Regions from separate parts of the Pseudonocardia sediminis genome, predicted to be linked through region 1. Evidence: predicted binding sites of a transcription regulator. Region 1 holds the regulator's gene; the other holds the start of a gene.
The links. Region 1 encodes LexA, which represses DNA repair genes until DNA is damaged. Its sites were predicted from a motif close to CGAACACGTGTTCG; they were not measured.

Region 1 (3,203 bases):
CGCGTCAGCGCGAGGACCCCACACCCGACGGCACGACGCCGTCCGACCCTGGCGACGGCACCGACCACGCGGGAGCCGAGTACCCCGGCTCCGGGGACGGAACACCGACGCCCGGGGCGTCGACCCGCCCGGCGGAGGCGTCGGCGAGCAGGCCCAGGACGACGACCGCCACGGCGGAGCACAGGACCGTCGCGAGCCCGACGAGGAACCGTTCGGTGCGCGTCCGGACGCGGTGACCCCTCGTCCGGTGTCCGGCGGTGCGGGCCGGCACCAGGCACGCCCGCGTCCGCGGCGCCCGCTCCGGCACCGCGGCGGCACCGGCGATAGCGGCCGGCAGAACGGGGACCGGCACCGCACCGGGGGCGCCGGCCGTGTCCGGCCCGGGAACGCACACCCGGCGCCGGGGCGCGAGCGGCGTCACCGTGGCCGTGCCCGGCCCGGACCGCCGGGCGACGGGAACCCGGCGGCGGGTCCGCCGGCGGCGCCGGTCGGCCCCCGTCCGCGGCCGGGGGATCTCCCCGCCGGTCCGGACCATCACGTCGAGCTCTTCCATGACCCCTCCGCAGTGCTACCCGTCGCCGCTTCCTCGTCGCCACCGCACCGGCCACCGAGGACCGGTCGAACGCGCGTGCGAAAGGTGTAACAGCGACCCCCGACAAAAACGGGTGGGCGGCCGCACGCGCCCGTCGTCAGAAGCCGTGGAGAACGGTCACCGGGGCGATCGGAGCACCGTTCGCCGCGGCCGAGGCGTCGGCGAGCAGCCCGAGCCCGAACACCACGGCCGCCGATGCGAGCACCAGGCCCGCCCCCGCGACCAGACGGCGCATCCGGTACCGGGCGGCCGAGACCACGGCGCGCGGCGCGAGCGGCACCGGACCGGGGCACAGCGCCACGCCGCGTGCGGCGGACCGGGTCCGGCCGGGCGCGGTCCGCGCCGGGACGGGGCGGTCCCGGCGAACCGACGTCCTCTGTCGCGCAACCACGGCGACCCCGGACGCCGGACGGCGACCGGCGCCGGACCGCACGGACCGCGCGGTCCGGATGTCACGGACGTCCTCGGCACCGGCGACCCGGACGGACGGGTGGCGGCGACCGTCGACGGGCACGTCGCGGGTCTCCTGCAGCTCGTACGTGATCACGGCCCTGCCCCTCACCGGGCCCGGTTCTCGCACCGGGCTCCTGTCGACGAATCGCACTGATGTTCGATCGAACGCTCGTGCGAGTGTCTACCACCGAGCCCCGACAGAAATCCACGACATACCGGCGTGTCGTTCGAACATGTGTTTGGCGATCGTGCCGGTGGCGACTACCGTTCGAACTCGAACGAATCCTTGAGGAGGCGAGATCGCATGGCAGCGGACGAGTCCGGAACCGGCACGACCGCCGGTCCCGGGGCCGGGAACGTGCGTGACTTCCCCGATCCTGCGGCGGACACGCGTGCCCTGACCCCCCGCCAGCGCAAGGTGCTCGCGGTGATCCGGGACTGGGTGGAGCGCTTCGGCTACCCGCCGAGCGTGCGCGAGATCGGCGACGCGGTCGGGCTGACCTCCACGTCGTCGGTGCACCACCAGCTGCGGACGCTGGAGAAGAAGGGGTTCCTGCGCCGGGACCCGAACCGCACCCGTGCGGTCGACGTGCGCAGCCCCGACACCGGCGAGAGCTCCGAGAACGACGGCGACCCGTCGGCGGTGCGGTCCGAGCGGCCGTCCCCGGCGTTCGTGCCGCTGCTCGGCGACATCGCCGCCGGTGGCCCGATCCTGGCCGAGCAGGCCGTGCAGAGCGTGTTCCCGCTCCCCCGCGAGATCGTCGGCGAGGGGACGCTGTTTCTGCTCAACGTCAAGGGCGACTCGATGGTCGAGGCCGCGATCACCGACGGCGACTGGGTCGTGGTGCGTCAGCAGCCGGTGGCCGAGCAGGGCGAGGTGGTCGCCGCGATGATCGACGGCGAGGCCACGGTGAAGACGTTCCGCCGCAAGGACGGGCACGCCTGGCTGATGCCGGCGAACGCGGCCTACCAGCCGATACCCGGTGACGACGCAACCATCCTGGGCCGGGTCGTGGCGGTGCTGCGGCGCCTGTGACGCCCCTGTCGCCCCGTGCCCTCACCGGAGGGAACAGCGCCGAGCGGGCGGGGCGTCAGTGGCGGCGCCGGCCGTGCACCGTCATCGCGACGCCGGCGCCCAGCAGCAGCACGACCACCACGGCACCGCCGAGGACGGCGGGCAGCCATGTGGGGAACGTCCGGGTCGGCGGTGCCTGCGCCGGTTGCGCCTGTGCCGCCGCGCCCGGGGCGAGGGCCGCGGCGACCGCACCGGGCACCGTGCGGATCCCGGCCGGACGCCCGCTCCGGGTCTCGGACCCGGACAGCAGCGTCCCGTCACCGGTGAGCGCGACCGCCTCGCCCTGCGGTTCGTCCGGTAGCGGTATCCGGACGGGTGCCCCGGTCAGGGCCGTCACGATCGCGTCCGCGGAGGCGCCGTCGCGCAGCGGGAACAGCCACGCGTCGGTGTAGGTGCGCAGGGCGAGCGCGCGGCCCCCGGTCGCGGTCGCGGGGCTCAACCCGGCCCCGGTGACCGTGCGGCTGCCGATCCCGCCGAGCGGGCCACCGGCCGTCGACGACACCGGGAGCACCACCTGGCCGGCCCGCACCAGCGGGGTCGGCCCGGGCTCGGCGAGCGGGCCCGACGGCCGGTAGACCCCGGCCGCGCCGGAGGCCTTGGTGACGATCACCGGGACGCCGTCGTCGCCGACGGCCATCGCCTCGGCGTCGCGCGGCCCGTCCGGATAGGTGAGCCGGTACAGGCGCGGCGGGCCGGTGCGCGGCAGGACGATCAGCGCGACCGAGTCCCGGCGGCCGGCGTTGTCGCCGATGTCGGCGAGCCACAGCGCGCCGTCCGGGCCGAGGGCGAGGTCCTCGACGTCGGCGGGGTCGATCCGGGCGGAGCGGGTGCCGGTGACGGCGCAGGTCGCCGGGTCGATGCGGTAGGCGACCGATCGCGAGCCGCTGTCGACGATCCCCCACAGCTCCCCGCCGCCGCCGGGGCCGCCGCCGCGGCCGCCGCCCGGACCGCCGTCGGAGATCAGGCCGGACAGCTCGTCGAGCCGGTCGTCGGTGATCGTGCATCCCGGCCCGGGTGAGGGCTGCGCGGGCGAAGGGGTCGCCGCCGACGCCGCTCCGGCCCCACCCGGGACCGGGGTGGTCA
Region 2 (3,203 bases), 3.9 Mb from region 1:
GTCACGTTCGCCGTGGAGGATCGGGTGTCACGAAACGGCGGGCCCCACCGCCGGAACGTGACGCTCGGCGAGGCACGGCCACCGGGGGCACGGCCGGAGCGAGGCGGTGATCACCCGGTTCGTGCGAAGAGCTGCACGGGTGCAGGGATCCGCGTTGTTGCCGATCATGGGGCGGCGCAGGGCCCCGGGGGCGGATAGGTTCTCCCCGTGGCCACCGTGACGGAATGGGTCGAGGGAGCGCGTCCACGCACCCTGCCCACCGCGATCTCCCCCGTCCTCGTCGGTACCGGCGCCGCGATCGGAGCGGGGGTGGTCGCACCCGGCTCCGCACTGCTGGCCCTGGTGGTCGCGATCGCCCTGGTGATCGGCGTCAACTTCGCCAACGACTACTCCGACGGCATCCGCGGCACCGACGACGAGCGCGTCGGCCCGTTGCGGCTCGTCGGGTCCCGGGCGGCGGAGCCGAAAACGGTCAAGGCGGCGGCGTTCGCGTGCTTCGGTGTGGCCGCGCTGGCCGGCCTGGTGCTGGTCGCGGTGTCCGGTCAGTGGTGGCTGATCGTCGTCGGGGCGTTGTGCATCGTCGGGGCCTGGTACTACACCGGGGGCAGCCGGCCCTACGGCTACGCCGGGCTCGGCGAGGTCGCCGTGTTCGTGTTCTTCGGCCCGGTCGCCGTGCTGGGCACCGCGCTGACCCAGAGCGGCACGATCGGCACCGGAGCCCTGATCGGTGCGGTCGGCGCGGGCACCCTGACGTGCGCGGTGCTCGTGGCGAACAACCTGCGCGACATCCCGACCGACCGCGTCTCCGGCAAGCGGACGCTGGCCGTCGTGCTCGGCGACCGCGGCACGCGGGTGCTCTACCTCGTGCTGGTCGGGCTGCCGTTCCTGATCACGATCGGCGCGGCGTTCGACCGGCCCGCCCTGCTCTGCGCACTGCTGGCCCTGCCGCTGGCGCTGCGTCCGCTGCGACGGGTGCTCGGCGGGGCCGGCGGGATGGAGCTGATCCCCGTGCTGCGCGACACCGGGTTCCTGCTGCTGGCCTGGTCAGCCGCGACGGCCGTCGGTCTCGCCGTCGCCGGCCTGGGCTGAGTCCGGCGGCGCCTGCTCGCCGCGCAGCTGCGCGCGCAGCGACTCCCGCTCGGCCCCGCGGCTCGCGGTCCGGACGGCGATCGCCCGGTCCAGCCGTGCCCGCAGCCCCCGGAACAGGACCATCGACAGCGGCAGCGCCACGATCAGGCCGATCAGCAGGCCCAGCAGGAGCGGCACCCCGGCCAGCGCCAGCAGGCCCGCCACGACGGCGACGAGGGCGATCCGGGCCAGCGCGTACAGCGCCACGGTCGCGGCCAGACCCGGTTCCCGCCCACGCTGGCCCGCGGCGGTGGAGGATGGTGGGGTCGGTGCGGTCATGGCTCCGAGCCTACGTCCCGGCACCGGCGGACGGACGTCGTACGGTGGCCCGCAGCTACGGAGCGGCCGCGCCCGGCGTGTCACGACTCGTCCGATTCCGCCGACTCGCGCGTTTTGCCCTTTAAGAACCCTTTACCTCCGGACAACCGTTCGAGTACCTGGGGTCTGAGGTGTCACGATGGCCCGGAACACGACGAGCGTGACCCTTTCGGGAGGACGACATGGCAGCTCCGACACAGGCACCAGAGCGACTGCTGACCCCGGGCGAGGTCGCGACCCTGTTCCGGGTGGACCCCAAGACCGTGACCCGGTGGGCCTCGGCCGGCCGGATCGGCTCGATCCGCACGCCGGGCGGCCACCGCCGCTTCCGCGAGTCCGAGGTGCGCGGCCTGCTCGCGGACCTGACCAGTGAGGCGACGCTCGCCCACTGACGCGAGCCCCCGTCCCACCGGGTGACGTGGTCACCGCACTTCACCCGGGTATCAGGCCACCTCCGCTACTGTTGGCAGCGGAGGTGGCCTGATGCTTTTCCTGTTCGTGTTGCTCGGTGCCGCGGTCTTCGCAGTCGTTCTGTGGAGGACGCTGAAGGCCGAGCAGATGGTGTCCGACCCCTCGCAGACCCCGGAGACGCCCTGGAGCGCCGGGACGCGTCCCGCCAGGCCGCGGGCGAGCGGGCCGGACGACGACCCCGAGTTCCTCAAGCAGCTCGACGAGAAGGTCCGTGGCCAGGAGGATCCGCCCGCCACGACGTGACGTGGATCTCCTCCCCCGCCCCGGACGGTGCGCCGATCCGGGGCAAGGGAAGGTAAAGAGCCTACGAAGGGAAGCCGTCCGCCACGGACGCCGCGAGCTCCAGCAGGGCGGTCCGGGTCTGCGGCTCCAGGCGCTCCAGGTCGATCTCCGCGCCCTCCTCCAGGTGCCCGTCGAACGGCACCCGCACCACCGCCCGGCACCGCCCGGCGAAGTGCTCCGCGACCCGGTCCAGGTCGACCCCGCTGCCCGCCCGCCGGTGCACCGTGTTGATCACGACGACGGCGTTGCGCACCAGGTCCCCGTTGCCGTGCGCGTCGAGCCAGTCCAGCGTCGCCGAGGCGCTGCGCGCGCCGTCGATCGAGCCGGACGAGACGATCACCAGCTGGTCGGCCATGCCGAGCACGCCGTACATCGCCGAGTGCATCAGGCCGGTGCCGCAGTCGGTGAGCACGAGGTTGTAGAAGTGCTCCAGCAGGTCGACGGCCTGGCGGTAGTCGCCCTCGCTGAACGCCTCGGACACCGCCGGGTCCTGCTCGCTGGCGAGCACCTCCAGCCGTGACGAACCCTGCGAGGTGTAGGCGCGGACGTCGGTGTAGCGGCGGACGCGCTGGGAGTCGCGCAGCAGGTGCCGCACGGTGGCCGTGGTCTCCAGCGGGATCTTCTGGCTGAGCGTGCCGCGGTCGGGGTTGGCGTCCACGGCGACGACGCGGTCGCCGCGCTGCGAGGCGAACGTCGCGCCCAGCGTCGCGGTGATCGTCGTCTTGCCGACGCCGCCCTTGAGGCTCAGCATCGCGATCTTGTGCGCGCTGAGCAGCGGCTTGTTGACCCGCATCGTCAGCTCACGCTCACGGATGTCGGCCGGGCTCTCGCCGGGGTTGAGGTAGCCGCGGGAGAGCACGTAGATCGCGCGGCGCCACCCGGACCGCGGCGGGCGGCGGGTGGTGCGGGGCAGCCGGGCCGAGGCCAGGTCGGCGTCCATCCCGCCGTTCTCGCTGCGGCGCCGCTGCGCCTCCCGGGTCTCGACGGCCTCGGGTGCGGTCCAG

Region 2: the regulator LexA is predicted to act here: its motif matches at 1,547-1,560, upstream of EV383_RS26935 (BldC family transcriptional regulator).

Annotation. Positions count from the first base shown of each region.
Region 1 is NZ_SHKL01000001.1:1,805,833-1,809,035, reverse strand. Features, by position in the region: gene EV383_RS08605 (hypothetical protein) at 5-553, opposite strand; gene EV383_RS08600 (hypothetical protein) at 690-1,139, opposite strand; gene lexA (transcriptional repressor LexA) at 1,350-2,081, shown strand; gene EV383_RS08590 (hypothetical protein) at 2,137-2,757, opposite strand.
Region 2 is NZ_SHKL01000001.1:5,746,174-5,749,376, forward strand. Features, by position in the region: gene EV383_RS26925 (1,4-dihydroxy-2-naphthoate polyprenyltransferase) at 208-1,089, shown strand; gene EV383_RS26930 (DUF4229 domain-containing protein) at 1,045-1,407, opposite strand; gene EV383_RS26935 (BldC family transcriptional regulator) at 1,629-1,838, shown strand; gene EV383_RS26940 (hypothetical protein) at 1,930-2,160, shown strand; gene EV383_RS33210 (MinD/ParA family ATP-binding protein) at 2,222-3,203, opposite strand, start outside.